One region of the Glutamicibacter sp. MOO4 genome, then DNA from elsewhere that is predicted to be linked to it. Evidence: riboswitches for the same ligand, from Rfam matches in the RefSeq annotation. Region 1 holds a riboswitch; each other region holds the start of a gene.
The links. A riboswitch is a leader RNA that binds a small molecule or an ion and turns the genes downstream of it on or off. The one in region 1 is predicted to bind S-adenosylmethionine.
Positions count from the first base shown of each region.

Region 2: it holds a riboswitch for S-adenosylmethionine, as region 1 does, so the genes downstream of both, AC1Z3F_RS15360 (methionine ABC transporter ATP-binding protein) here and AC1Z3F_RS00480 (hypothetical protein) in region 1, are expected to answer to the same signal.
Region 3: it holds a riboswitch for S-adenosylmethionine, as region 1 does, so the genes downstream of both, AC1Z3F_RS13675 (flavin reductase family protein) here and AC1Z3F_RS00480 (hypothetical protein) in region 1, are expected to answer to the same signal.
Region 4: it holds a riboswitch for S-adenosylmethionine, as region 1 does, so the genes downstream of both, AC1Z3F_RS15340 (acyl-CoA dehydrogenase family protein) here and AC1Z3F_RS00480 (hypothetical protein) in region 1, are expected to answer to the same signal.

Region 1 covers NZ_CM167800.1:95,754-103,161, reverse strand. The annotation lists gene speB (agmatinase) at 1-844, opposite strand, end outside; gene AC1Z3F_RS00495 (hypothetical protein) at 1,072-1,488, opposite strand; gene AC1Z3F_RS00490 (helix-turn-helix domain-containing protein) at 1,583-2,146, opposite strand; gene AC1Z3F_RS00485 (DinB family protein) at 2,320-2,934, shown strand; SAM riboswitch class IV at 2,979-3,092, shown strand; gene AC1Z3F_RS00480 (hypothetical protein) at 3,106-3,372, shown strand; gene AC1Z3F_RS00475 (VIT1/CCC1 transporter family protein) at 3,404-4,507, shown strand; gene AC1Z3F_RS00470 (LOG family protein) at 4,527-5,705, opposite strand; gene AC1Z3F_RS00465 (DEAD/DEAH box helicase) at 5,792-7,408, shown strand, end outside.
Region 2 covers NZ_CM167800.1:3,282,271-3,289,678, forward strand. The annotation lists gene ggt (gamma-glutamyltransferase) at 1-857, opposite strand, end outside; gene AC1Z3F_RS15355 (SDR family oxidoreductase) at 1,077-1,940, opposite strand; SAM riboswitch class I at 2,224-2,313, shown strand; gene AC1Z3F_RS15360 (methionine ABC transporter ATP-binding protein) at 2,399-3,208, shown strand; gene AC1Z3F_RS15365 (methionine ABC transporter permease) at 3,225-3,941, shown strand; gene AC1Z3F_RS15370 (MetQ/NlpA family ABC transporter substrate-binding protein) at 3,982-4,857, shown strand; gene AC1Z3F_RS15375 (acyl-CoA dehydrogenase family protein) at 4,949-6,166, shown strand; gene AC1Z3F_RS15380 (NtaA/DmoA family FMN-dependent monooxygenase) at 6,169-7,408, shown strand, end outside.
Region 3 covers NZ_CM167800.1:2,926,430-2,933,837, reverse strand. The annotation lists gene scpC (succinyl-CoA:acetate CoA-transferase ScpC) at 1-1,189, shown strand, start outside; gene AC1Z3F_RS13695 (hypothetical protein) at 1,193-1,954, opposite strand; gene AC1Z3F_RS13690 (dihydrofolate reductase family protein) at 2,241-2,825, opposite strand; gene AC1Z3F_RS13685 (PaaI family thioesterase) at 2,871-3,287, opposite strand; gene AC1Z3F_RS13680 (AMP-binding protein) at 3,305-4,912, opposite strand; SAM riboswitch class IV at 5,255-5,372, shown strand; gene AC1Z3F_RS13675 (flavin reductase family protein) at 5,469-5,969, shown strand; gene dnaB (replicative DNA helicase) at 6,620-7,408, shown strand, end outside.
Region 4 covers NZ_CM167800.1:3,274,039-3,281,446, reverse strand. The annotation lists gene ggt (gamma-glutamyltransferase) at 1-143, shown strand, start outside; gene AC1Z3F_RS15345 (LLM class flavin-dependent oxidoreductase) at 228-1,628, opposite strand; gene AC1Z3F_RS15340 (acyl-CoA dehydrogenase family protein) at 1,680-3,020, opposite strand; SAM riboswitch class I at 3,036-3,127, opposite strand; SAM riboswitch class I at 3,395-3,497, shown strand; gene AC1Z3F_RS15335 (ABC transporter ATP-binding protein) at 3,503-4,312, shown strand; gene AC1Z3F_RS15330 (aliphatic sulfonate ABC transporter substrate-binding protein) at 4,394-5,416, shown strand; gene AC1Z3F_RS15325 (ABC transporter permease) at 5,423-6,235, shown strand; gene acs (acetate--CoA ligase) at 6,298-7,408, shown strand, end outside.

The DNA of each region.
Region 1 (7,408 bases):
GTCCGCGCAACCCGCGCAGGATTTCCAGTAGCTCACGGCTGGTGATGCCGCCGGCTTCCGGGGTTCCGGTGCCTGGTGCGTGGGCTGGGTCAAGTACGTCGATGTCCACCGAGATGTACAGCGGGCGGTTGCCGATGCGCGCACGCAGCTTGTCAACGATTTCACGCACACCCTGGTAGTACACGTCCGAGCTGGTCACGATGCCAAAGCCGAAGCGCTTGTCATCCTCCAGGTCCTTCTTGCCGTACAGCGGGCCGCGAGTACCCACGTGGCAGATGGCTTCGGTATCCAGAATGCCTTCTTCTACCGCACGGCGGAATGGGGTGCCGTGGGTGTACTCGGCACCAAAGTAGGTGTCCCAGGTATCCAGGTGAGCGTCGAAGTGCAACATAGCCACCGGTGCACCGGCACGCTCGGATGCAGCGCGCAGCAGTGGCAGTGCGATGGTGTGGTCGCCACCGATGGTGACCAGGGTTGAACCGTCAGAAGTTAGCTCCAAGGCTTCTTCCTGAATCGTTTCGATAGCTTCATTGATGTTGAACGGGTTCACCGCGAGGTCACCGGCGTCAACTACCTGGCTCTGAGCAAAAGGCGAGGTGTCGGTGGCTGGGTTGTAAGGGCGGATCAGGCGCGAGGATTCACGGACGTGGTTGGCACCAAAGCGTGCACCTGGACGGTAGGAAACACCGGTATCAAAAGGCACACCAATGATCTTGATGTCAGCGCTCTGGACCTGGTCCAGACGCGGCAGACGGGCGTAGGTACCGGCGCCGGCGTAGCGAGGGATCATCGCTGCATTGATTGGCCCCAGCTTGCCGTTTTCCTCGATGCGAACTTCTTTCATGCTCTTGCCCTCCTGGCACTTATTCGGCAACTTCCATAGTTGCCTAATATGAAACTTACGTTTCCCATTATGCTATTTTGTTGGCGAGGTCACGTCAAGACTCAGAGCACCAAAATAGTGACTATGACGCGAATTCCGGGGCAAAAGACAACAAAAGCCGTAGCCCTACAAGGGGCTACGGCAGCATTTGACGATCCTGAGCACTGAAGGCAGAACGTCTAAAAATTCTATTCTTGGCGAAGGTACTTCCTGGTGGCTTTGATCATTGCTCGATCCAGCTCGTGGATTGCCACGCAAAAGCCGGTGGAAAGAATGAGAGATTTGAGCATAAGTTCACCGGGATCATCGGCCACGTAAACCAGCTGAATTGGACCCACAAGAACGAGAAGAACCACCGTCCAGACGGCATATGGCCAAGAAGTATGGGCTTGAGCCATTTGAGGGAAGCGTGCACGCCGCCGGATGGTGCGCATTCCGATTATCACAATCACCACAGCGATGATGACCGCGCCGATGAAAAAGAAGTTGCGCTGGGTACGAATCCACGTCAAGGTGGTGCCCGCGAGTAAACCAAGGAACACCGAAGCCCACCAGCCGATGGAGCGTAGCTGGTTCTGGGTGCCAGTTGTTTCGCTAGTACTCACGCCACTCCTATCGCTCGCCGCACCATGTGCGTACGGTGAACACACCTTTTTAGAATACGCGCTTGAACGCATCGGCACGAGTAAGGCTCCCCGGTTAGAGGATCAAGGTCCACGTCACCAAGGCCACTTCATCGGCTTCATTTTCCCAGCTATGCGGCTCGCGCCCTGGGAAGGTCATAGTGTCTCCGGCTTGGAGTTCAACGCGTTGATCCGGCAACACTAAAGTGAACCTCCCCGAGATCACATGCAAAACTTCCAGTTCACAGTCCACCGAATACAGTTCGGCTTCACCAACACCCTTGGGCGCGATTTCAGCGCGAATCATCTGAACCCGCCTTTCGCTACGCGGTGTCACCAATTGCTCAGTGATTCCTTCTCCGCCTAGGGACACCCGTGGCGCTTCGGCCAATCGCACCAACATCGTTTCAGGCACTTCAAATAGCGTTCCCACTTCAATGCCGAGCACTTCGCATAGTTTCAGCAGCGTTGAAACCGAAGGGCTGGTCAGATCTCGCTCAACACGCGAGAGAAAGCCCTTGGTCAATCCGGACAGTTCAGCAACCTGGTCGATGGTCATCCGCTGCCTTTGGCGCACCCCGCGTAGCCGTGAACCAATATTGATTGCAGCACCGGTTGATTCCACGGGCAGGGTCTTCATATTTTTGCTCCATCGCCTCTGTTGTTCCGACGCACTAGGCGTCTTCCTGCCATTTGCCTAAGTCAGCAGGCAGGTTTACCAATAGTAAACAGACCCTAGCTGGGGTGCGTCAAATATGTCGCACACCACAACAACTGCTGTTCGCTGAGCAGCCGGCTGATTACACTCGGCATATGAAGAACAGCAAAGAGCTTTTGCGTGAATACCTCAACGACGCCCGCAACGCGGTGATCTATAAAGCTCAGGGACTGAGCGATCACTTGGCCCGCAAGCCACTGACGCCCACCGGCACGCATGTTCTTGGCGTAGTGCATCACTTGGCCATCACCGAATACGGATACTTCGGCCAGTGCCTGGGCCGAGAGATCAACAACCCTTATGTGCAAGAACTCATGGACTCCGACGATCCGCAAGCCGACTTTTTACCGCCAGCACACTTCACCGCCGGCGACATCATTGATTTTTATCAACAGGCGGTCGCATTCTGCGAACAGAGCATCGCGTCCCTGCCATTGGATGCACCGGCCGAAGTGCCATGGTGGATTCGCCGCCGGCACACCACCTTGGAACAGCTCATGATTCATATGATCGCTGAAACCTCCCGGCACGCCGGGCACCTTGATATCGTGCGCGAACAGCTTGATGGCTTCACCGGTCTTCGCCCCGAAGCTCCCAACCTTCCCCCGTATTCCACAACCCAGTGGGAACAGCAGTACACGAAGATCAACCAGCTGTCCCAGACGCTAGACGCTGGGTCCAGCGCGGATGAAGGAAATATTTCAGGCTAGGACTTCACTGGCTTACTTGCACGGGAGTAGCATCGCAAGTGTTGCTTCACGAGACACGGCGTAAAGCTCCGACTTGCCGTGCACCAACCCCAGATTCATGGGTGGTTCGGATGACGAAGCGGTCCGTTCACAATTTTGTGGCCGGGCAAGAACTCAGTGAGAGCGCATCCCATGGCATATTCCGTCCTGCCCATCATCGACCGCCAAACCGGACAAGTTCAGTTCAAGGTCCAGGGCCAATGGCACATTCGATACGTGTGCGATCCAGCTCGCTTAGAATTGCTCATCGTCCGATCCGCGCGCCGCCCGATCTTTGAACCGGCGACCTCGCAGCTAGTACTTTCCATTGCTAGCTCCGGTCAGCCCGAGGGGCAGAGCATCGCTTTTAGTCTTGCCAAATTCCCAAGTCTGAGACCGCTGTCTAAACTGGGTAGCTGATCCGTTATCTGCCAAGAGAGCTGAATTCGAGATGCCGAACCAGTCAGCAACCGAACCTACCCGCGCCCAAATCCAACGTTGGCGCAAGTATCTGGCCGACGAGGTCGCTGAAGGTGCCATCTATCGGACCCTAGCCCAAAAGAAAACTGGGCAAGAGAAGCAAATCCTTCTAGGTCTGGCCGCGGCCGAAGCACGCCATGAGGAACACTGGCGACAAAAACTAGGTGTCCACGCCAAGACGGTCCGCCCCTCCTTGAGGCGCACCATCTTGCGTTTTTTGGCGCTTAGCTTCGGTTCGGTGTTCGTTTTGGCTATGGCACAGCGCTCTGAGAGCAGCTCCCCCTACCGCGATGATCAGGACGCGACCGCGCAAATGGCCGCCGACGAAGAGGTCCACGAAGAGGTAGTGCGTGCTTTGGCCACCGCCGGTCGCGCTCAGCTTTCGGGCAACTTCCGCGCCGCCGTATTTGGCGCCAATGACGGTCTAGTCTCCAACTTGGCGCTCATCATGGGTATTGGCGCCACCGGCGTTTCTTCCACTTTTGTCTTGTTCTCCGGCATTGCCGGGCTGCTGGCCGGAGCATTATCGATGGCCGCTGGCGAATTTGTTTCCGTGCGTTCTCAACGAGAGTTACTCACCGCATCCCGGCCTACCCAGGTCACGCTCACCGCGGCCCCCGATCTGAATCTGGATGCCAACGAGTTGGTACTGATTTACAAGGCTCGCGGAATGAACGATGAAGATGCTGAGCATCGCGCTGCCGAACGCATGGGCCTCTTCACCTGTGATTGCAACCCAGCCTTCTCGCTGAACCCGGAAGAGCGTTCCGAAGAGCTGGAGAATGAACATGAGGAGCTCGGCTCGGCCACCGGCGCCGCCGGCACCTCGTTCCTGCTCTTCGCTTCCGGTGCGGTCATCCCGATCCTGCCGTATATCTTCGGCATGAGCGGCCTGCCTGCCGTGATCCTCTCGGTGGCCCTAGTCGGAATTGCTTTGATGCTCACCGGCGCTATCGTAGGTCTACTCTCCGGAGCGTCCCCGATGAAGCGTGGGCTGCGCCAACTAGCCATCGGCTGGGGAGCTGCGGCAGTGACCTACTGCTTGGGACTCATCTTCGACGTACAGCTGGGCTAGAGCCAAGGAATTATTTGTCTCACCAGCGGGTACGCCGGCGTAGCGTGCTCATAGAACCAATAAATTCCATCGCTTCTTCGGCAGTATCTACCAGCGCAATTTTCTCTTCCATGACCCGGTCTGCGGCCAACGCCTTGAGCAAAGGCCAAGCTGGCATAGTTTCAGTCCAGTACTCGCGCCCTAGCAAGACCATGGGCACCACACGCGCGCCGGTGGCGTAGTAGTTTTCGCAGGCGTCTTGGAAGATTTCCTGCACCGTACCTGCAGCACCCGGCAGAACAATTAGTCCCCCGTTAGCCTGCTCCAACAAAATCGCTTCGCGAATAGAGTTGGTGAAAAATTTTGCGATCTTTGTTGCAAACAAATTCGGTGGCTCATGGCCATAGAACCACGTCGGCACACCTAATGACTGGTGGGTGCTCGGGAATCGATCACGAACGGCGAGCGCAGTGCGAGCCCACTGTGTGCGCTGGTGAATCGCATCTGGAGCCGTGGCGAGCATCTGCAACGCAGCGTCGACATCTTGTGGATCATAATCAGCCAACCAAGCACCGAGGTTGGCCGCTTCCATCGCCCCCGGTCCCCCGCCGGTAGCAACGGCACATCCTGCCCGAGTAATCAGTTGGCCCAGTTCCACGGTCTGCGCGTAGTGCTCAGATCCGCGGGTCATCGCGTGCCCACCCATCACACCAATCAGCGGTGAGTCTTTAAAGGCCCCATCGTAAACTTCGGATACCAGAGCTTGAGAGATCTGGTAATCATGGAAGGTGGTCGCCATGGCACTGTCGTTATCGGTGACTTCAGGTGTGCTGTGTTGCTGAGAGTAGGCGTAGATCAGTGCGTCCGGAACTTGCTCATAGGGCTTGTCATCAATGCCTGCGTATAGTTCGGCGGCCGTATATAGGTCCCGCTCACTGGTCTGAAAAGGTAGTTGCGTGCCTGAAGACATGCACAGTCCGCCGGTGGCCTGAACCAGTTCACGTCCCGCGGGTGAATACTGGCAATCAATAAATATCGCCTCGGACAGGTCCAGCGAACGCAGTATGGAATCGCGCTCACGCAGATCTAGTCGATGCACCCGCCACCCGTATCCTCGGGCATGGGGATTAGCCAAGGCTTCAGCAGCTAATCGGTCAAATTCGATCAGTGAAGTGATGTTCACCGCGCGCGCCGGAAGAAAAGGCCAGATATGGGACATGCGACAACGCTACGTCATACATAGGGATTATTCACACAGGGGCGCTTCAACTTTCACCACGGGCCGGAACGTGAAACGATGAGAGGATGAGTAACTCTGTTCCACCAACCATAGACGCCCGCCACTTGTTGGCCTTCTTGGGCGATGTTCCTTTCTTTTACGGAAAGAACTTAGCCGCTGAAGAAAATTCCGTGGTTGACGTGGAATTCGACGAGACGACTGGACAGATCGAGGGCACCGTACGAGCCGCCGATGAAGAGTTCTCGCCGATGATCCAAGTGCAGCAGGTCGATGATGAATGGAAGATCGAACTGTGCGAATGCTCCTGTGACAAGCCAGGCATCTGTGCACACATCGCAGCGCTAGCGATTGTGTCGAACAAGATTGCTTCCATGCCACGCCTGGTTCCTGTTGCCGAAGAAAAAAGCTCGGCTGCTTGGTCTCAGCAAATCGGGTCTTGGTTTGAAGAGTCAGAGCCCGGTCCAGCTGACGGATTGCTCGGTTCTCAACATGATCCAGTAGTGGCCATGGGTCTTCAGTTCATGCTCTTTGACTCGAAGAACACCACCCAGCAACAGCAGTGGATGCCTACTGGAACCATTCCGCATCCCACGCGCAACAAGCGTTTCCGTTTGGGTGTACGCCCCATGGTGCGCAATACCGAAGGCCGCTGGGTTCGCGGCCAGTTGCGCTGGACCACCCTAGGTTTCAAAACCTACGGCTGGAATCTCTTGCGCTCACAGCATCACTGGTTCACTCGTTTTGCTTCCATGGCCCGCAGCGACACCCAGCTGCAGTTTAAGGTTGATGAAGATTGGCTATTCATGGACGAATACGCCTCCGACCTGTTGTGGCCTTTGCTTGACCAAGCACAAGAACTTGGCATCCCTTTGATCTCAACACGCAACGAACAGCGCATTCGCATCGTCGACCCTGCCGCATTTAGCATGCGAGCCTCACTGGACGAAAAACAGTTGCAGCTCGGTGGTGTCCTGCACATCGACGGTCAGGATCTACTTCTGGATGCCGACTCCCCTAGCGGCGTCATTGCTGATCACGGTTTTTACGCTCAGCTTGGGCAGCCAGATGAAATTTGGCTGGCCCCAAGCACTGAACCCATCGCCGAGGCTCACCGCCGCTGGTACGCAGACCGCCGGCAGGTTGCTGTTCCAGTCGCAGAGATTAATGACTTCTTCGAATCGGCCTACCCTCGTTTGGCACGTCGTTTTGACCTACGCAGCGCCAGTGAAGAGTTGCAACTTCCTGCGTTGAAGCCACCTTTTGTTCAGGCCACCGTCACCTACAAACGCGATCTGAATGAGAAGGGTGAGCCAAATGATTCGGCGACCCTGGATTTCCAGGTCCGCTACCCGGGTGTACCGGATCATCACGAAGTTTATGATTTTGAAGCCGAAGAAGAACTTCGAGCAGCCGTGGATGAAGTCTTCCAGGAGCATACAGGAAACGGCAATCCTGATCTTGCACCCAAGTTCTACTCGGGTGAATCGGTCATTACCTTTGTCTCCGAAATTCTGCCTGCCATCGAACAGCTTCCAATGCTCAAGCTGCTTGAGAAGGGAACACGCCCAGTCTTCCGTCAGCTGCGTGAACTCCCCCAGCTGAAAATCAATGCGGTAAATCATGAGCGCACCGACTGGCTGGATTTAGGCCTGCTGATCACCGTTGGTGACCACGCAGTTCCT
Region 2 (7,408 bases), 320 kb from region 1:
TCCTGCTCCGCGACCTTGAAGTTGGCAAGATCTTCGGTGCTCACGTAGCCAGCGGGTACTGGCAGTTTGGTATCTTCCACCTTGGGTGGAGCCTGCACGGTCTGGGAAATCTCTGAAGCAAGATCACCTTGGTAGAAAGCTTTTGGACCCTTGGCTGCCAACAGCCGGTACGTGTCGGCCAGCTCTGGATTCTTGAAAATGGTGCCTACCTTTGGGGCATCACCCTCAGGCAAGAAGAGATCGCTGGTTGAGCTGAAAGCAACAAAGCGTTCCTTGTTATCTTGAGTTTGTTCATGGAAGGTCTTGTCCACCACAAAGCCTCGCGAGGCGACCTGAGTTGCCGGTTTGAGAACCTGCTTGAGGCTTTGTGAACCCCAGTTATCTAGCGCCCGTTGCCAGGTGGCCACGGTGCCAGGAACGCCTACTGCTACACCGCTGGTGACCAGTTCGGGGGTGAAGTTATAGGGCTTTGAGGTAGCCGGATCGATGAAGGCATCATGCGGTATTGCTGCCGGCGCGGTTTCACGCCCATCGATGGTGCTGACCTTGCCCGTGGACGCGTCGTAGTACATGAAGTAGCCGCCGCCGCCAATGCCAGCGCTGTAGGGTTCGGTGACACCTAGGGCTGCAGCGGTAGCCACCGCGGCATCAACAGCGTTGCCACCCTTACGCAATACTTCGAGTCCTGCTGCCGAAGCTTCTGGATCCACGGAAGCTACTGCGCCTCCGGTACCGGTAGCAGTCGGGGTCTTTTCTGTGTGCCTTGGGTCAGCGCTCGCCGGGAGGACTGTGAAAGCTCCTAGTCCCAAAGAAAGAATCGTTGCGCCAGCCAAAGCGCGCAAACTTGATCGTTGCATACTCTGATCTCCTGAAAGAGGTGGGGATGAAGTATGCGTCAATTTACGGGAAGTGCTCGAAGCGCTAGGGGTGTGACACGAGCCATCTTTTTAGAAGCGTTGTAATTCCGCGCAAGTGATCACAATATTTATAGTTATGACGTTAGAACTGTGGGCAGTGATCCCCGACTAGTCAGTCGAGGATCACTGCCCACTTCAGCGTTGGTGCAGCTGGTTAGTTTACTGAGCCAGAGCTTCCTTGATGGTCTTACCCAACGATGCGGTTGGACGGCCAATGAGCTGGGAAAGATCTGCCGAGTTCACTTCCAGGGCACCGTCACGAACCTGCACGTCGGTATCAACCAGGATGTCTGCAAACTGTGCTGGCACGCCGGATTCGGTGTAGATCGCAACGAGCTTCTCTGGTTCAACTTCCTGGTAATTGACCTCTTGGCCGGCGGCGGCGCCCACGGCACCGGCCAGCTGACTCAGGGTGAAGGCCTTGTCGCCACCAAGTTCGTAGATCTTGCCGGACTCATTTTCTTCGGAGAGCAATACCGCTGCGGCTGCTTCTGCGTAGTCGGCACGTGGGGCGGCGCTGATCCTGCCGTTACCTGCGGCGCCGAGAACTACGCCGCTGTTGAGGTAGCCCAGGAGCTGATCGGTGTAGTTTTCGGTGTACCAACCGTTGCGTAGCAAGACGTATTCAATGCCGGAGCCCGCCAGTAACTGTTCGGTAGCCACATGCTCTTGCGCCAGTTTCATGTTGCCGGTCAGGGCATTGGCAATAGAGGTATAAGCAATCAGCGATACGTTCACGCGCTGGGCAGCGTTGATGACGTTCTCATGCTGGGTGATGCGCTGGCCAACTTCGCTACCTGAAATCAGAAGCAACTTGTCTACGCCTTCGAGAGCTGACACCAGGCTTGCCTCGACGTTGTAGTCAGCGGCGCGGGTCTCCAGACCCTTGCCCGCCAGAGGAGCGAGTTTTTCTTCAGAACGTCCAAGGGCAACCAGTTGTGCAGGATCTGCACCGCGCTCTAATAGTGCGTTGATAACCAGTTGGCCCAGCTGTCCGGTGGCTCCTGCAATTGCAATCTTCATGTTGTCCTCTCGTTGGTCTGCAAACTAATACAACCACGTCCCTCGCGGTTCAATTCCCGACGGTCAGTCGTGCGCATGAAACCAAAAGGGGAATCAATACGTCAAGGGTCGTCGTCTTGATTCGAAACCTTTGAGGAAAGTGAAGAATTGCTACGCAGACCAAAGCAATTTTTTGACGTTGTGAGTAAGTTTTGGTGACTTCATGACTTCCGTTTACGTAATTATTGTTCGGTCATGGCCATGGAAGACAGACTTAAATCGTTCGGACCGTACAACCGAACACACACCATCCAGAGCGACTGAGAGATCTGGCTCAACGACGTCGCAGCAACCACCCGTAAGGGAGCGGTGCTACAGCCAGGACCGATGGAGTACTTTCACTTCGCGACGGGAAAGTCTGTTTAAAGACAGGATTTCCTCGTGAAGAACGCTCCGTATAACCAAGCAGTAAAGGAGCGATGATGATTCGTCTTGAGAACGTAACAACAACATTTGGCAATGGCCAGGATCAATTCACGGCAGTTAAAGACGTGACCCTGAACATTGAAGCCGGAAGCATTCACGGGATCATCGGCTTCTCCGGTGCTGGCAAGTCAACGCTGTTGCGCAACATCAACTTACTTCAGCGCCCAACCTCCGGTCAGGTTTTTGTCGATGACGTGGAACTTACCGGACTCAGCGATGGCGATTTGCGTAAGCAACGACATGAAATCGGAATGATTTTTCAGCACTTCAATCTGCTGAACAATCGCACCGCGTTGCAGAACGTGGAACTGAATCTGAAGTTTGCTGGTGTAGCAAAAAACGAGCGTCGCGAACGCGCCTTGGAAGCTTTGGCCATTGTTGATTTGGCTGACAAGGCCAGCGCATACCCAGGACAGCTTTCAGGCGGTCAGAAGCAACGCATCTCCATTGCACGAGCGTTGGTGACCGAGCCAAAAGTCCTCTTGTGCGATGAACCGACCAGTGCAGTGGATCCGCGAACCACGACCTCGGTGCTGCAGTACCTCAGCGACATCAACGCCAGCCTCGGAATCACCACAGTTATTGTCACGCACGAAATGAACGTTATTAAGGCCATCGCAGACCGCGTCTCGGTGATGGAAGACGGTTCAGTAGTTGAAGAGTTCGCCCTGAATGAGTTGCAAGAGCCTGGCTTTGAACCCACGACGCCTATCGGACGCTATCTGATCAGCGATGAAATTACGTTGAACCGCAGCCCAAAACCCGTTTCATCCTCATCAGCTGCCCACGTAGCGCGCGTATAAAGAACCTGGATTACCAATGAACTTATCTTCACTAGTGCTGGGCACGAGCAACGGCAGTGCAGCAGCTTTTAACTTTGACCGAATTGTTGAACTGGCCCCGGAAATTTGGGTGGCCATGGCACAAACTTTCGCCATGCTTCTGGTCGCCATTCCAATTGCAATTTTGCTCGGAACGCCACTGGGGATCTGGCTGTTCTCCATGTCGCCTAATGGTCTGCGTCCCCGTCCGCGGTTGCACCAGATTGTTGACGGAATAGTGAACACCATCCGTTCCTTCCCATTCCTTATTTTGCTGATTGCCATCATCCCGTTCACCCGGTTTGTGGTGGGAACGACCATTGGAACTGCTGCCGTCATTGTTCCGCTGACGATTAACGCGATTCCTTATTTTGCACGTTTTGTGGAACAGAACATCAGCCAGCTTGGCAATGGAGTTGTTGAAGCTGCGCAGGCCATGGGTGCTACCCGCGGACAGATCATTCGCGAAGTATTACTTGTCGAGGCAAGACCTGCACTGCTCTCATCTATCACCATCATGACGGTCAGTTTCATCTCGTACTCAGCGATGGCCGGTCTGGTAGGTGGCGGAGGTATTGGCGATTTTGCTATCCGCTACGGCTACTACCGTTACGAAACCGGCGTCATGCTCCTAGCGATCATTCTGATGATCTTGCTGGTGCACGCAGTTCAGTTTGTTGGTACTCGGCTCTCGCGTGCAGCAGACAAACGCTAAACACTTCTTCTCAACTCGCACTTTATCTAAGGAAAACATCATGGCAGTATCTCGTCGTACTTTCTTGACCTTCGCCGCTGGCTCGGCAGCACTCTTAGGACTAACCTCATGTGGTCTGGTCGGAGGCGGAGAAGCTTCCGGAACTGGGGACAAGACCATCAAGATCATTGTCACCGAATCGGCTCCGTCGCAGGAGCCCACCAAGATCGCTCAGAAGCTACTGGCTGAGAAGGGTTGGAAGCTGGATGCCACGTATGTCACCGATATCGTGCAGCCAAACCACGTGGTATCTAACGGTGAGTATGATGCGAACTTCTTCCAGCACGGTGCCTACCTTGAGCAGTTCAAGAAGGACCAGAACGTGGATGTGGATCCAGCCTTCTACATGTACAGTTCACCAGCCGGCGTGTACTCGAAAAAGTACGATTCCATCAAGGAACTGCCTAACGGTGCCACCATCGCATTGCCTGTAGATACCGCTAATAATGGTCGCGCATTGGCCCTGCTTGATAAGGCAGGGGTATTGAAGGTCACGCCAAACAAGAGCGTGATTCGCCTGTCGCAGAATGACATTTTGGAGAACCCAAAGAACTTCAAGTTTGTTGAAGTTGATCAGCAGTCATTGTCCAAGACTCTGCCGGACGTTGACGCCGGATTCCTCTTTGCTCGCCTCGGCGCCGAGATTGGTCTGAACCCAGACGACGCGTTGCTCTTTGAAAAGGAAGAAGAAGCACTTCCATACATCAACATCATTGGTGCCAAACCTGGATTCATGGATACCGAGAAGGGCAAAGTCCTTGAAGAGGCTTATCACTCAGATGAGGTCAAGCAGTGGTACGCAGATTACCTTGACGGCGCTCTAGGCACCCCATGGGCCCGCGACCTGGAAGCAGATTTCGCCACCTGGAATAAGTAGGCCTTGGCCCCACGACGATAGTTGATCCGCGTCGTGGGGCCACTACTTTTTGATACTGAACTTAGATACCGATGTCCTGCAGGGAGAAGCAATGACGACAATCGCCGCGGCAACAACAGAGAGCCACTACCAGGAACTGCTCAAGCGTTTCAGTGAAGTTTTCGCACGAATAGCTGAGGGAAGCCGAGAACGCGAACAAAACCGTGTTCTGCCATTTGAGCAGGTGCAGTGGCTCAAGGACGCAGGATTTACCACGTTGCGCGTACCTGAAAGTCACGGTGGCACACCAGTCAGTCACGAGCACCTCTTCCGTTTGCTGATTGAACTTGCCACGGCAGATTCCAATGTGGCTCATTTGTTGCGCAGCCATTTCGCCTTTGTAGAGACCATCGCATTGCAACCCGAGAAGTTTCAGGACCGTTGGTTCCCACGGGTGCTGGATGGTCAGATCTTTGGCAACGCTGCAACTGAACGTGGCGGCAACGCATTAGGCACCACGAATACCAAGCTCGTGAAGAACGCTGATGGCTGGGTCTTGCGCGGTGAAAAGTACTACACCACCGGATCGATTTTTGCTGATTGGGTTGTGGTCATGACCAGTACGCAAGGTGTTGAAGGGCGTCAGTACGCCATCGTTGACCGGAACGCTGACGGGGTGGAAATCCTGGATGATTGGGATGGGTTTGGCCAGCCATTGACCGGTACCGGTACTGCCATATTCACTGATGTTCCGGTTCAGGCCGAGAACATTATTCAGCGTAAAATCGCATCTACTCTGGAACCTGCGTTCTTCCAACTGTGTCTACTGTCGGTACTTGTAGGCATCGGTAAGGCCGCCCGCAATGAGGCAGCACAGATCGTAGCTACGCGTACCCGCACCTTTAACACCGGTTCGGGTTCTTTGTTCAAGGATGATCCGCAGATTCAAGAGTTGGTTGGACGCTTGGCGGCGAATGTTTTTGCTGCTGAATGCATAGTCACCACAGCAGCCCGCGAATTAGACGCGGCCCTAGATCCGCAGCTGGCTTTGGATTCTGATGCTGCGTACCTGCGTGCAGAGTTGGCAGTTCAACAAGCTCACGTAACCACACCAAAGCTGATTTTGGATGCCACCAGCGAACTCTTTGATGTCACCGGCGCGTCAGCGGTATCGACCTCTAAATCGTTAGATCGTTTCTGGCGCAATGCACGCACAGTTGCGACCCACAACCCGGTAGCCTTCAAGGCTCGCTCTGTGGGCGACTATTTCATCAACGGCACTGTGCCAAATGGCCTGAACTCTATCGGCGAAGCAAAAGCAGGGAAGTAATCATGGGAACTTTTGAATCACGTCCACGTTTGCTGCTCTCAGCATTCCTAATGAATACCTCAAGCCACATTCTTGGTGGCATGTGGCGTCACCCAGAAGCGCAGCAGCACCGTTTTAATGAACTGAATTTGTGGGTGGATTTGGCAAAGAAGCTGGAAGACGCCAAATTTGATGCGTTGTTCTTTGCCGATGTTGTGGGCCTTTATGGAGATCATGAGGGTGGTTGGGCATCCCACGTACGCAAGGGCCTACAGGTTCCTAGCCATGATCCGCTGGTACTGCTCTCTGCCTTGGCAACAAGCACCAAGGATATTGGTTTGGCCATGACCAGTTCTGTCATTCAGAGTCACCCTTTCCAATTTGCCCGACAGATTTCAACCCTTGACCACCTCTCGCAGGGCCGCGTTGCGTGGAATATCGTGACCAGCGTTCTAGAAAATGCACACCGCAACTTTGGTGGCAAGGACCTCGTAGCTCACGATGACCGCTACGGGTGGGCTGAAGAGTATGTGGAAGCTGCCTACAAGCTGTGGGAGGGGTCTTGGGAAGAGGACGCGTTGCTGGCCGACAAGGTCAACGGAATCTATGCTGATCCGTCCAAGGTCAACAAGATCAATCACCGTGGGGACTACTACCAAATTGATGGCCCACATCTTGCTTTGCCCAGCGCACAACGCACGCCGTTCCTCTTCCAAGCTGGATCATCAGCGCGCGGTTCGCAGTTCGCAGCAACGCACGCAGAAGCAACCTTCCTCTTCGCACCGCACGCAGAATATGTTGCAAAGAAAAACGCTCAGCTAACTGAAAATCTCGTTGCTGCAGGACGCCAGCGAGAAGACATCAAAGTCTTCGCAGGGTTGTCCTTTGTTGTTGGATCCACCGAGGCTGAAGCCAAAGCCTTGGAAGCCGAATACGACGAGTACTTGGATCTAGATGCGATTGTCGCGCACATTGGTGGCGGTCTGGGAGTAGATCTAGGCGGGTTGGATCTGGACACCCCATTGGGAGACATTCAGACCCAGGGTGCCCAAGGCGTACTTGAAGCGATCAAAGCTTCTGTCCCGGGCGGCAATCCTACGCTGAAGGACTTGGCCCATTACCGGGCCAAGGCGCAGCAAATCGTGGGTACCCCAGAAAGTATCGCTGATGAGCTTGAACGCTGGCAGGATGCAGGAATTGACGGCTTGAATATCATGAACCATGTGCTGCCTGGCTCCTACGACAACTTCATTGAAGGACTTA
Region 3 (7,408 bases), 680 kb from region 1:
GGACATCCACTTGTCCCACGTCGCCCAGCACACCTGGTTCGGTTTTTACGGAAAAATCGACGTGGCCATCGTGGAAGTAGTTGGCATCACCGCCGACGGTGATCTGATCCCTTCCAGCTCGGTGGGTAACAACAAGACCTGGCTAGAGATGGCTGACAAAGTCATCATCGAGGTCAACTCCCAGCAGTCCGCAGCCATGGACGGCATGCACGACATCTACTACGGAACTGCGCTGCCACCGCACCGCAAACCCATTAACCTGAGCACCGTGCGCGACCGCATCGGCCAGAAGTACATGAACGTGGATGTAAATAAGATTATGGCCGTCGTCCACACCGACGCCCCGGACCGCTTGAGCCCTTTTGCTCCGGTAGATGAAACCAGCGAGAAGATCGCCGATCACTTACTGACTTTCCTTGATTCGGAAATCCGCAAAGGGCGCCTGTCCGAGAAGCTGCTGCCTTTGCAGTCCGGCGTCGGAAACATCGCCAACGCGGTGCTCGCCGGCCTGGCCCGTGGTGGCTACAGGGGTCTGACCGCCTACACCGAGGTGATTCAGGACGGAATGCTCCAGCTGATCAAGGATGGCACCATTGAGTTTGCCTCCGCTACCAGTTTCTCGCTCTCGGCTGACGGCATAGAGGAGTTCAACAAGAATGTTGAGCACTACCGCGAGCGCATCTTGCTGCGCGCCCAGGAGATTTCAAACCACCCGGAAATCATCCGCCGACTGGGCTGCATTGCGCTTAATGGCATGATCGAAGCCGATATCTACGGCAACGTGAACTCCACCAACGTGCTCGGTTCGCACGTGATGAACGGTATCGGCGGCTCGGGCGACTTTGCCCGTAACGGTTACCTGTCGGTGTTCATGTCACCATCTACAGCCAAGGGTGGCAAGATCTCGGGCATCGTTCCTTTTGCCTCGCACGTGGACCACACCGAGCACGACACCACGATCCTGATTACCGAACAGGGCTTGGCTGACCTTCGTGGACTGTCTCCGAAACAGCGCGCTCAGGTAGTCATCGATAACTGCGCCCACCCGGACTACCGCCCAATGCTGCAGGACTACTTCGATCGTGCCCGCAAGGACAGCTACGGCAAGCACACCCCGCACCTGTTGGGGGAGGCTTTGAGCTGGCACCAACGGTTCCAAGAAACCGGTGACATGCGCCCGGCCAGCTAGGTCTTACTTTCCCTGACGGACAAAGACCTCTTGGGTTTGATTGTTGTACAGTCGATCCTTCTGTAGCTGCGACGTAGTCACCGAAGGATTGGCCGGATCCTGGATCTTGACTCCTGATGAATAGATCATGCCTAGCGGTGCATCAAAGTAGCTCAGCACCGTGAAGCCATTATTTGTTGAGAAGGATAGGGTCTGCGGGTCTTCGCCTTTACTGGTGACATTTGGATAGTCGATAGTCAGACAGTCTTTTGTTGTGGACTTTCCCTTGCCGTCCAGCAGACACCACGTCCCGTTGACCGTTGCAGTCTTCAACGTGCCATTTTGCGGAACAGCTAGATCCTGAATTGAACTGGCCGCTAACTTCATACCGTTCCATTTCAGTGTTGCTTTGATTTTCCCTGAGGCAGCTGCTGCGGCTTCCATCGGTAGCAGAGCTTGATCGATCACCACCAGCTGACCGTTGGCGTATTTTAGTGAGCTCGGTAGAGTGCGAGCGCCACCATTAACGTCACCCATTTGGAAGGGTTGGCCCAGCGGGACGATGCCCTTGGCCGTGTTTTGGAACAGCTGGATATGGGTAGGCCAAGCAACACCACCCTTGTCGCAGTAAAAGGTCGCTGCCAGTTCTTTAACACCATCACCGGTCAGGTCACCTGCCACCACTAACTTTTCAGAAACGAGCGATGGTGGGGTGGCGTTGGGATATTCGGAGTGCTCTTCCTTCAGGACACCGCCGACCAATTTGCCGGCAGGAAACTCACACATTGACGGAATGCTGGCGCCCAGAACCATATTTGGTGTGAGGTCTTTGAGCGCTGTGGGTGAGGGGGATGAACGGGGTGAAGAGGCAGAGGCTGAGGCGGACGAAGAAGTCGTCAGGGATGATGTGGAACTCTGGGCCGTTGATTCAGAAGCCGAGCAGCCCGTCAGCGACAAGGCTGCAATGACCGCGATAACTGTTGGGAATCTTTGATGCACTCTCAATGTCAGTCTCACCTTCAAATATTCAAACATGCAGAATGAATGGTTATTACCTAGAGCTCTGAAAAGCTCAGAGAGTTACGTGTTGAGTTGGCCGATAGGTCAATTCTTGGATACTGCCATCTAAAAGTCGCGAATCAATGAGTTCTAGATCGTAGTCTTCGCCGACATCCAGCACAGGGGAGTCTCCGTGGGCTCCGGTGAGTACCGGGAAAATGGTTATTTGAATAAAGTCCACCAGACCGGCGGCGAGCAGGGACCGGTTCATCGCCAAGCTACCGTGAGATCGCAGGGGCAACGCTGAGGTGGCCTTTAATTGCCTGACCACCTCCACGGCATCGGCCCGCTCCAAGGTGGCCTGTGGCCACTTCAGTGGGTCGCTAAGCGTTGTGGAGATGACCGTGGCGGGTTGCTCATACATGGCAACGCCCCAAGGATCTTCAACTTCAGGATTCTGTTCAATCTCCTGCCAAAACTGGGAGAACAAACGAAAAGTATTCGCCCCAAAAACCATGTGGCACTCCTGGCCGTAGAGCTCAAGGCGTCGAGCAAGTAACTCCGGTCCTTGTTTGCCCCAGTATCCTCCCCAGTCGCCACCGGCACTGCCGAAACCATCAAGACTACTGAACACATCAAAGGTATAGGTGGCACTCATAATGAGCCTCCCGAGGCTGATCCGCTAGATGCCATCAGATTACGCTCAAGATTTGGGCAAATCTACGTTCTGGGTGCGCAATTGTCCGCGCGAAAGTACTTTGCCCGTAGCCGTATCGGTAATAACAACGTCCCAGAGCTGCTGAGTTTTGCTTTGGAACAGGGCCTTGGCCTCGACCTGCACATGTGCTCCGGTGGAGGGGCGGAGGAAGTCGGTGGCGTTATGAACACCTACGGCAAACTGCTGGCGTTCGGCCACCGCGTAGCTGGCTCCCACGCTGCCAGCGCTTTCAACCATGGTGGCGTAAATGCCTCCGTGGACCACTCCCCAAGGTGTGTGGTGGTCTTCGTTCAGCTCCGCGTGCCCACGGACAAGTGTGGCTGAAATTTCATCAAAGACGAGACCGACACTTTCGGTGAACCGGCTGGTCTTATCGGGGATTGGTTGGTTGGTGGAACTCATAGCTGACTCCAAAACATTTAGTTCTTATTAAGCTGTTCAAGCGCTTGGGCTCGTAGTACGTTCTTTTGCACTTTACCCGTTGAAGTACGCGGCAAATCCTGCGGGAAAATGATGGTGCGCGGAACTTTGTAGCCAGCAAGTTTCTGCTTGGCGAAACTGATCAGATCTTGCGCGCTCAAGGTGGAGTCGCTGGCCCGGATCACGTAGGCCACGGGACGTTCGCCCCACTTCTCATCGGCGATGCCAACGACGGCCAGATCCAGTACCTCGGGGTGGGAAGCCAAAGCTTGTTCCACTTCAATGGTTGAGATGTTTTCGCCACCGGAAATGATGATGTCTTTGGCCCTGTCGCGCACCTGAATGTAGCCGTCGGGATGCATGACGCCTAAGTCGCCGGTGTGGAACCATCCGCCGGCAAAGGCCTGTGCGGTAGCTTCTTCGTCCCGGTAATAGCCGATCATGACGTTATTGCCGCGCAAGACGATTTCGCCCATGGTCTGGGCATCGGCAGGAACGTCGAACATGTTCTCATCCACAATGCGTGCCGACTCCGCGGTGATCATCCCGACGCCTTGGCGGGCTAGCTTGGCCGCGCAGTCGGTCGGTTCCAGCTGATCCCATTCTTCTTGGTATTCGCAGACTGTGTAGGGGCCATACACTTCGGTCAGCCCATAGACGTGAACGACTTCGATGCCCAGTTTCTGCAACTTGGAAATGATGGCCGGGGACGGTGGAGCTCCAGCGGTGGTGATGCGCAGCGGAGCCTGAAGTTGGTGCGCCCGAGTCGAGTCGGCGATGATCGAGCAAACAGTCGGCGCGCCGCACAGGTGGGTAGTTCCCAGGTTTTCGATGGCATCCCACACTGCATCTTCACGCACTCCACGCAGGCATAGATGGGTGCCGCCAACTGCAGTCACTGCCCAGGGTGTACACCAGCCGTTACAGTGAAACATCGGTAGCGTCCAGAGGTATCGGGTCGCTGAGCTAAGGCCTTGATGATGCGCTTCACCCAGAGAGTTCAGGTAGCTGCCGCGGTGCGAGTAGAGCACACCCTTGGGCTTTCCCGTGGTCCCCGAGGTGTAGTTCAAGGCGATGGCAGAGCGCTCGTCCGCGATCGCATAGGGCAGTTTCTCATCGCTGGCGGTAGTCAGCAATTGCTCCAACGTGCCATCAACTTCCACGTTCGGGCGTGGGGAGGTGAACTGATCGTCGGTGATCTCAATCAGTGCCTGCAGGCTGGGGTTTTCGCGTCGCAGGGTTTTGGTGTTCTCCAGTAATTCGGTATCGGCCAGGAGGAGCTTCGCTCCCGAATGATCGATGATGTACTGCAGCTCGTGGGCCGAGAGTCGCGTGTTCAAAGCGATGAGTACACCTCCGGCTAGTGGCACGGCGTAGTGAGCCATCAGCATCTCAGGAGTGTTTGGTGCCAAGACCGCTACTCGGTCACCGGGTTCGATGCGCTCGGCTAGTACTTGAGCAAAACGGTGCACCCGAGTTTCAAATTCTTTGTAGGTATAACTACGAGTCCCATGAATGATGGCGGTTTTGCTGGGGTAGGCCTCAGCCGAGCGTTCAAGGAAACGCAACGGAGTTAGTTCTGAATGGTTGGCCTGAATTTCTACCATGGAGGTATCCTTCAATCATCATCTCTGGCAACGGCGGCAGGCAATGAATGGTGTGACCCATAACACTGCATCTTTTATCGTGGCATGAACCTGAACACCAGAGAAAGAAACCCGGTTTCATTACGGTGGGCGGCCCCAGAAAAGCGTTGAAGCGGCCTTGGTGACCGAGCTGGGCAGGATGTCACCGATAAGCGGATTGCGTTATAGATCACACATCTTCTGAATAATTGACTGCCAGACACCTCGATATAGGCCTATGCGTCGAATGAATCATTGAATATTGCGATTTACGAAGTGATTTGTTTGACGATACTTCGTCATGACCCATATCGTTTTAAACAGAATCAAGAGCATCAGCTATAAGCCCTGGCTTGCTGATCGGCAACCCTCTCTACGGTAGTGGGGTGCTCCAGGTGAGGATTCGGTTTCGCGCTAAATGGTGTTGAAACAAGTACCGCGCACTGCGTGAATGATCAGTGAGTAGTGGATTCGGGGACGCCGAACCGTTTGCTCGGGTCTCTTCAGCGCCGTGGGCAAGACCAGAAGGAATCGAGCCATGTCATTGAATCGTGAACTTGACCCGCTGACGCTCCGCAAGGTTTTCGCTCAGCACCCCTCAGGCATCGCAGCTCTTTGCGCCGAGATTGACGGTGTAAAAACCGGAATTATCGCTTCGTCGTTCACCGTTGGTGTTTCGTTGGAACCTGCGCTGGTGATGTTTGCAGTACAGAAAACTTCTAACACCTGGCCCAAATTACGCGAAGCTGGCCATATTGGCGTCTCAGTGCTTAGCGACCGCAATGGGGGAGTATGTGCGCAGCTCGCCTCAAAGACCGGCGACCGCTTCCGCGGTGTAGACACTGCCGTCACTGATCAGGGTGCGCTGTTTATCGAAGAATCCACATTGTGGCTGGAGACTTCCATCTACAACGAAGTTGAAGCTGGTGATCACTGGGTCGTCTTCTTGGAGGTGCATGGGCACCACGCCTCCGAACATTCGCCACAGATCTTCCATGATTCACGATTTCATTCAATCCCAGTTCCTGAACTCGTCTAATACTTCAGCTAGCTAGTTGCTCAAACGCTCCGGAAGGAACACATGGTGTTCCACCCGGAGCGTTTTTGCGTGACGGCAGCATTTTGATGATGTGGTGAGTTATCCACGGGGACAAAAGATGTCTTGGGGGCAAAGAAATGTGGACGACGTCGTTTTTGAGGGTCAAGTTAACCGCTTAACCTACGGTGACTAAGGGTTTTAGGAGAATCTCACTATCCACAGGGTTATCCACACGCCTGTGGGTGATGTGTGTAGAACTCTGTGCATATCGCTAATAACCCCGAATTCCGGGTGCTTTTGGCTGTTGATAACTCTGCGAAGGGTGCCGCAACCTTCAACAAAATATCTTTCTGTCCACAGCTGTGTAAACGCAAACACCCAAGTCAAAACATATTACCGAATGGTAATAGTTATTAATCCACAGGGTTCTCCCCAGTTAGTGAACAGGGCAGTCCACAAGTCAGGCCATGTTATGCACAGGCGCTGTGGATAACGAGGTTTACGTGAGCAAATAACGGTCTTAGTGTTGACTTTGGGACAGAAATATCCACAGACGCTTTTCAGTTGTCGGTATCGACTGACATGATGGAGCGTTGCCATCTGGCAAGGAAGTTTTTCCCAGCGGTTCAATAGGGATGGAAGTGGCTGTAATGAGTGCTGAGCCGGTTTACGAGGCACGGGAATCCGACGCGGGGCGCAAGCCGCCACAGGACATCGAGGCGGAAATGTCCGTGCTCGGTGGCATGATGCTCTCCAAGGACGCCATTGCAGACGTAGTTGAAGCGCTGCGTGGCACCGATTTCTATCGTCCCGCTCACGAATCCATTTACGAAGCAATCATCGATCTTTATGGTCGAGGAGAACCAGCCGATGCGGTGACCGTTGCTGACTTACTGACCAAACGTGGAGAGATCTCACGTATTGGTGGCGCCGCATATCTGCACAACCTCATCCAGCAAGTCCCAACGGCTGCGAATGCTGGATACTACGCAGAAATCGTACGAGAGCGCGCGGTACTTCGTCGTTTGGTGGACGCAGGTACCCGCATTGTTCAGATGGGTTACTCGCCAGACGGTGAAGTTGATGCCATCGTCAACGAAGCTCAGGCCGAGGTCTACAAGGTTGCCGAAAACCGCAGCAGTGAAGACTACGTACGGCTTTCGGACATCATCGAAGGCACCGTTGACGAAATCGAAAACGCAGCCAACGCGGGCGACGGCATCACCGGCGTACCTACCGGTTTCTACGAATTTGATGAGCTGACCCAGGGTCTCAAGGGTGGTCAGATGATCATTATCGCTGCTCGTCCCGCCGTCGGTAAGTCGACCTTCGCACTGGACTTCGCACGCTCTGCAGCGATCAAGAACAATATGGCTACCGTCTTCTTCTCCTTGGAAATGGGTCGCAACGAGATCGCGATGCGCCTGCTTTCGGCAGAA
Region 4 (7,408 bases), 330 kb from region 1:
CTGCCGGAGATTCCTTCACCCCGCAGGCAGAAATTGGTGCGGTGGAAGCCGTAGAAATCAATGCTGACGGAACGCTGACGGCGGCAGCCGAACCAGTGCGCCGTGGCGGAGGTTCTGCCCTGGTGCTTGACCCAACCAAGTAAGTTTCTAACGCAAAAGCGTGGAGGCGTTGTTCACTTGAGTGAACAACGCCTCCACGCTTTGTAGCTAGCTAGGCCTTAGGAACTTTAGCTCTTGGCAGCCAAGCGATTGCTGATCTTGTACTTTGCAGCGCGGTGAGTTTCCTTCACGCGGTCCCCGGTACCGAAGAGCTTGTTGCGCAGCGAACCGTCGGCGTACTCACTCTTGTAGGCACCACGAGCCTGTAGCTCAGGAACTACGTACTCAACAACATCTTCGAAGGTTGCCGGGGTCACGGCGTAGGCGAGGTTAAAACCATCAACGTCGGTGTAGTCCACCCAATCAATGAGTTTGTCTGCAACCTCTGGGCCCGAGCCAACGGTGATTGGACCGAAGCCGCCAACACCAACCCATTCAGCAAGCTGACGGATGGTCCATGGGTTGCCGTCATCGCCGCTGGCCTTCTGGAAGGTCTCCACCGAGGACTGGATGGCGTTGGACTTCACGTTGGAACCCAGTGGCTCATCGGGATCCAACTCGGAGAGGTCAACACCCATCCAACCGGAGATCAGTACCTGTGCACCTTCGACGTCCGCGTAGGACTTGTAGTCTTCGTACTTGGCCTGAGCCTTTTCAGAGGTCTCATCGGTGATGATGGTCTGCATGGCGAAAATCTTCACATCGTAACGGTCGCGGCCAGCAGCCTCAACAGCGTCACGAATCTTGGTGACCGTAGCCTTGAGGATTTCGCGGGTAGGGCTGGTAACAAATACTGCTTCAGCGTTCTGTGAGGCGAACTTGATGCCACGTGAAGAAGCGCCGGCCTGGTAGATCACCGGGGTGCGCTGGGTGGACGGCTCAGTGATAGCAATACCGGGCACCTTAAAGTACTTGCCCTCGTGCTCAATATTGTGCACCTTTTCCGGGTCCGTGTAGATCCCGGTTTCCTTGTTGTTCTGAACCGCGTCATCTTCCCACGAGCCTTCAAGCAACTTGTAGACCACTTCGAGGTATTCGTCGGCGTGGTCATAACGCTCGTCGTGTTCCATCTGGTCTTCTTGGCCCATATTGCGGGCGGCCGAAGGCAAGTAACCGGTGACCACGTTCCAACCCACACGACCATCGGTGAGGTGATCCAAGGTAGCCAGACGACGGGCAAAAGCATATGGGTGCTCATAGGCGGTTCCGGCGGTGACGCCGAAGCCCAAGTTTTCAGTTACTGCAGCCATGGCCGAGACCAGCATCATCGGGTCATTAACCGGTGCCTGTGCGCCCGAGCGCAGTGGGGATTCGTTGGTGCCGTTAAAGACATCGTAGGTACCTAGTACGTCGGCAATAAACAGGCCGTCGAACTTACCCTTTTCTAGCACCTTCGCTAGGTGGGTCCAGTAGCCGATGGTGTTGTACGTTGAGGCTTTGTCATCTGGGTGACGCCACAGACCTGGCGACTGGTGCACCACGCAGTTCATGTCGAATGCGTTGAAGAGAATTTCGCGCTTCGTGCTCATAGGTGTTCTCCTTGCCGTGAATCTGTATTGGTGAAATTAGAAATTAGGCGCTTAGGCGCCGTAGTTTTGGTTGTTGCTGTCTTCGCCGGTGACCAAGAGACGTTGAGGCTGAACCGCATTGATTTCGTAGTCCCCCACGATGCGCGCCTTGTACATGGCCGGGTTGTGGGTGGCGATGGTTCGTGCGTTACGCCAGTGCCGATCTAGGTTGCACACAATGCTGGTTGATGAGGCCCCTAAACCGTCAAAGAGTTTGCTGGTTGCTCCGAGCACCAACGGTTGCACGATGGTCTGGGCGCGGTTAGCCGATAGTTCACAGACCGCGTAGCGTTCCTCGTCGTTCAGTCCTGGGTCTACCAGTGCTGCTTCAACTTCTAGTACTGCGCCAATCACTACCGAGTCGACGGCGAAGGACTCTGCTGAGACTTCGCCGACCAGCTGAAGTACCTGTGGTTCGCGGTAGGCCGGAACGCCGGTGCCGGTGGTGAAGATGCGGGTACGGTTCTGGACCGACTGGCGCAGATCGTTCAGCGCGGCGCGGGCAATACCTGCTTGCACTGCGGTGAGGACCAGCTGGTAGATCGCAGCTTCGGAGTCGTTAGTTGCCTGTGGGATAAAACAGTCCACGGGCACCTGATGGAACTCGGTGGTGCCGGTACCGGTCAGCCCCTGACCAAACCCATCCCAATCGTCAAGGATTTTTACGCCACTGCGTTGGGTGGAAACGACGGCAATCTGCCGGCCAGCCTTTTCTGGATGGGCCACTGCCACTGCGGTCCAGTCGGCAAAGATGGTGCCGGTGCAGTAATACTTTTCACCGTCAACTAGCCAGCGGCCCTCAGACTCGGTGACCTTGGTGTTCAGCGTACCTAGTGCGTTGCCGCCACGTTCGGTGTACGCATTGCCGACAATCTGACCGGCAGCAATACGGGTAACCCACTTGTTGCGCAGCTCTTGATCTTCAAGAATCAGAATGCTCTCCACAAAGGCGATGTGTGCTCGCCAGAGCTGGCCAACATGGGAATCAGCCTCGGAAAGTTCAATCAGCAGGCGGAACACGTCAACCAGACGTGCGCCGTAGCCGCCCTCAGAAACTGGAATGCGCAGCGCACCAAAGCGGTCGCGGTTCAGCAGGCCCACCTGTTCAAAGGGAAGCACGCGGTTGCGATCGCGGTCCCTTGCGGTAGACGCGATCTGCGCGAATACCGGACGGAAAATTTCAGCCAAACGGTCATACTGTTCATCCGCGCCCGGACCGGGTGTGACTTTGAGTAGTTGCCGGGTAGGCAGTTGCTCTTCGAAGTCATCTAGTCCCATGGCGCTAGCCTGCGAAGGATCGCTGAGCTGGTTGAAGTCCAAACCGGAAGAGTTCGGCGACTCGCCAAATGACATTGAAGTCCTCAATTCTTTCCATCGGTCCTGGCGGTAGCACCGTCCCGCGATTCGGGTGGTTGCTGCGGCGTCGTCGAGCCAGATCTCTCAGCCGCTCTGGATGGGTTGTCATTCATTTGTAGCCGTAACAAAGCAATCATTCCAAGCCACGAAGTCACATTTCATTGTTCAGACCAGGTGGCTTGACAGTTGCGTTGCACAGTCAATGACGCGTCATATCGAAGATGACTTGGCAAGAATCCCCAACTATCGATTAAACAGCCTTCTAATGAAATAAATAACGAAATAACCCGCGCATGTGACGTAGTTATCGAAGATTTTTCATGTTACGCAAGATTTGCTTTCAAATCGTTCGAAAGCCTGTAATGGACACGTAACCATCCCGAGCGGCCGAGAGATCTGGCTCAGTGACGCCGCAGCAACCACCTATGGATGACACACTCCATAGGCCGGTGCTACCGCCAGGACCGATGGAGATGATCATGGCTCTTAGCCTTGCACTGCCTCAAGCGCACACCTCGACCGCTTTAGACGTGGAATTCAGCAATGTTTCGCGCACCTTCACCACCAAAAGTGAAAGCCGCGCGGTCCTCAGCGATATCAACTTGCAGATCCCCGCGGGCCAAGTTGTTGCGATCCTTGGTGCTAGCGGCTGCGGCAAGTCCACACTGCTTCGCGCGGTCTCCGGGTTGGACCAACCATCCACCGGATCCATCCGTACCGGAAAACGCAACGTAGATGGCATCAACGAACTATGTGCGGTCGCATTTCAGGAACCACGACTACTACCGTGGCGATCGGTCCGAGAAAATATCGCTTTGGGCCTCGCGCCAGGTACCAGCAAGGCCGACGGTGCTGAACTGATTGATGAATTAATCGAGCTGACCGGGCTCAGCCACGCGACAGATCTTCGCCCGCGCGAAATTTCAGGTGGTATGGCTCAGCGCGTCTCGCTGGCTCGTGCCTTGGCACGGCGCCCTGGAGTGCTGCTACTTGATGAACCCTTCGGCGCACTGGACGCTTTGACGCGGCTGAAAATGCAAGATCTATTGCTCTCCATCCATGCTTCCTTCCCCACCACAATTCTTATGGTCACCCACGACGTGGACGAGGCGTTGACCTTGGCTGACCGAGTCATCGTCCTGGGACGTGAGGGTCAAGATACCGCGGCCACCGTCATTAAAGAACTCTCAATGAGCGCTTCTCATCCTCGCAAACACAACGAAGATCAGTTCATCGCTCACCGCGCAGGATTGCTTCGACTTCTTGGTGTGGACCCGACTAACCATTGACGTTTAACACCGATTCCCCCTGATCTACTCCATCAGCGACATAGCTGTCGCTTACCCGCACGCACAATTTAGAGGATTATTATGCTTTCGCACCGCTTCACTCGACGTACCGCACTTGCCACCGCAGCACTGTTGATCGGGGCTACTGCCCTGACCGGTTGCGCCGGAGAAAACGCTACGGCCTCAGGATCAGATAAGACCCTGTCCATTGACTTCGCCACCTACAACCCGCTGAGCCTGGTCATCAAAGAAAAAGGTTGGCTCGACGACGCCGCTAAGGATCAAGGCGTCAAGGTGGAATGGGTTCAGTCCGCTGGCTCTAACAAGGCCAATGAAGCATTACGTGCTGACGCAGTGAATGTTGGCTCCACCGCAGGATCCGCCGCTTTGTTAGCCCGGTCCAACGGTTCACCGATCAAGACTATCGACCTGTATTCGCAGCCAGAATGGGCCGCTCTGGTGGTTGCTAAGGACTCCAAGATCAAATCGGTGAAAGACCTCAAGGGCAAAACTGTGGCCGCCACCAAAGGCACCGATCCTTACTTCTTCCTGCTTCAAGCACTAGAGCAGGCAGGTCTGAGCGAAAAGGACATCACCGTACAGAATCTGCAACACGCGGACGGTCGTACCGCGTTGGTCAACGGTTCGGTTGACGCTTGGAGCGGACTAGATCCCATCATGGCCGCAGCCGAACAAGACGGTGCGAAGCTGCTGTATCGCAACCTAGATTTCAACACCTACGGTGCACTTAATGCTCGCGAAGACTTCATCAAGCAGAGCCCCGAACTAGCCCAGCTGGTCGTTGACTCCTACGAGAAAGCACGCGAATGGTCGGGCAAGCATCCAGAAGAGACCGCCAAGATCTTGGCTGATGTTGCCGGTCTAGATCCTAAGGTTGCCACCACTGTCATCGAAGAACGTTCCAACTTGGACGTATCGGCCGTTCCCGGAACCGAGTACACCAAAGTCTTGAAGACTATCGCGCCCACCTTGGTCGCCAGCGGCGATGTCTCCAAGCAGGAATCCGTAGACGAGGCCCTAGCAACTTTGGTTGATGACCAATTTGCTACCAAAGCTGACCCAACCAAAATTTCCGGAGAGTAGTCAGCAATGAGCACCACCGTCTCCACGAGAAATCCGAAGAAGGCTAAATCCGGAGTCTCTGCCACCATCTTGCGCGCTCCACACTGGTTGTTATCCCTGATCTTGCCGGTTATTGTTCTGGTGATCTGGCAGGTCGTGACGTCCACTGGAATCGTCGCTCCTTGGACTTTGCCCACCCCCACTTCTGTAGTCACTTCAGCAGTTGAGCTATTGCGTGACGGAGATCTTGGCAAACACATTGGCATTTCCACGCAACGTGTATTGCTTGGATTCTTCTTTGGTTCCTTGCTCGGTCTACTGCTTGGCGCACTGGTCGGCCTGTCCAAATTGGCTGATGCTCTGTTGGGTTTGAGCATTAGTGCGTTGCGTGCGGTGCCATCCTTAGCATGGGTCCCGCTGCTGGTGCTGTGGATGAAAATGGGTGAAGACTCCAAAGTCACCCTAGTGATCATTGGTGCATTCTTCCCCGTCTTCACCACCGTGGCCTTGGCTCTTCGTCATGTGGATGCCCAGCTGGTAGAAGCCGCCCGATCTTTCGGGCTGAACGGAATCAAGTTGCTGCGTACGGTGCAGCTTCCTGCGGTGGTGCCTTCGATTTTCTCCGGGCTGCGCCTAGCCCTAGCGCAGTCTTGGCTCTTCCTTGTTGCCGCTGAATTACTCGGCGCTTCGATGGGTCTGGGCTTCCTGCTGACTGATTCGCAGAACAACGGCCGACTGGACCGACTGATCATGACCATCATCTTGTTGGCCATCTTCGGAAAAATTACCGACGCCCTGCTCTCGATAGCAGAACGCTGGGCCATTAAACGTTGGACCTAAGAGTTCCCGCTGTCCCAATTCAACTTCGCCAACCAAAAAACACATCAAGGAAATTTTCTGTCATGACCATCGAATCGGCATCCACCTCAACGCTGGCCTCAGAGGAAGCACGCCAAGCATTCTGGGACGAAGCGGCAAACCTCCTCGATTGGGATACCAACTGGCACACCACTAGCCAAATCGTCCCAGCCGACGCAGCTGCCAAGCGTGGTCCAGAAATCTCGTGGTACTTAGGTGGCCAACTCAACGCTGCGGTCAACTGCGCTGACCGCCACGTCGCTGCTGGCCGCGGAGACAAAGTCGCGCTGTACTTTGAAGGCGAACCCGGTGACCGACAGACCGTCACCTACAAAAACCTGCAAGAGCGCATCAGCCAAGCAGCCAATGCATTGGAAGCTCTGGGTGTAGTCAAGGGCGACCGTGTCGTTATCTACCTGCCGGTGTTGATTGAAACTATCGTCATCACCCTGGCCTGCGCGCGCATCGGAGCCATTCATTCATTGGTCTTCGGTGGCTTCTCGGCCGAAGCGCTGAAGTTCCGAGTAGAAGACACCAAGGCCAAAGTACTGGTCACCACCGATGGCCAGTACCGACGTGGCACCACAGTTGCGGTTAAGGCCAATGCCGATCAGGCGGTCTCCGGTGAGAACAATATCGAGAAGGTCTTGGTCATTCGCCGCACCGGCGATGAGATCCCTTGGACCGAAGGCCGTGACGTGTGGTGGCACGAGGCCGTAGAGACCCAGTCCACCGAACATCAGGCACAGTTCTTTGATTCAGAAACGCCGCTGTTCATCATGTACACCTCCGGCACCACTGGCCAACCCAAGGGTTTGGTTCATACCACCGGCGGTTACCTGACCCAGGCAACCGCGAGCTACAACTTGCTCTTCGCCAACCCTGATGCGTCCCAGCGAGACAACGACGTGCACTGGTGCACTGCTGACTTGGCGTGGGTTACCGCGCACACCTACGAGATCTACGGTCCGCTGTCTAACGGCGTCACCCAGGTGATCTACGAGGGTGTGCCCAATGCGCCGCACCCGGGACGACACTTTGAAGTGATTGAACGTTACAAGGTCACCAGTTACTACACCGCACCAACCTTGGTTCGCTCGCTGATGGGGTGGTTCCCAGAAGGTATTCCAGCCAAATACGATCTGTCCACCATCA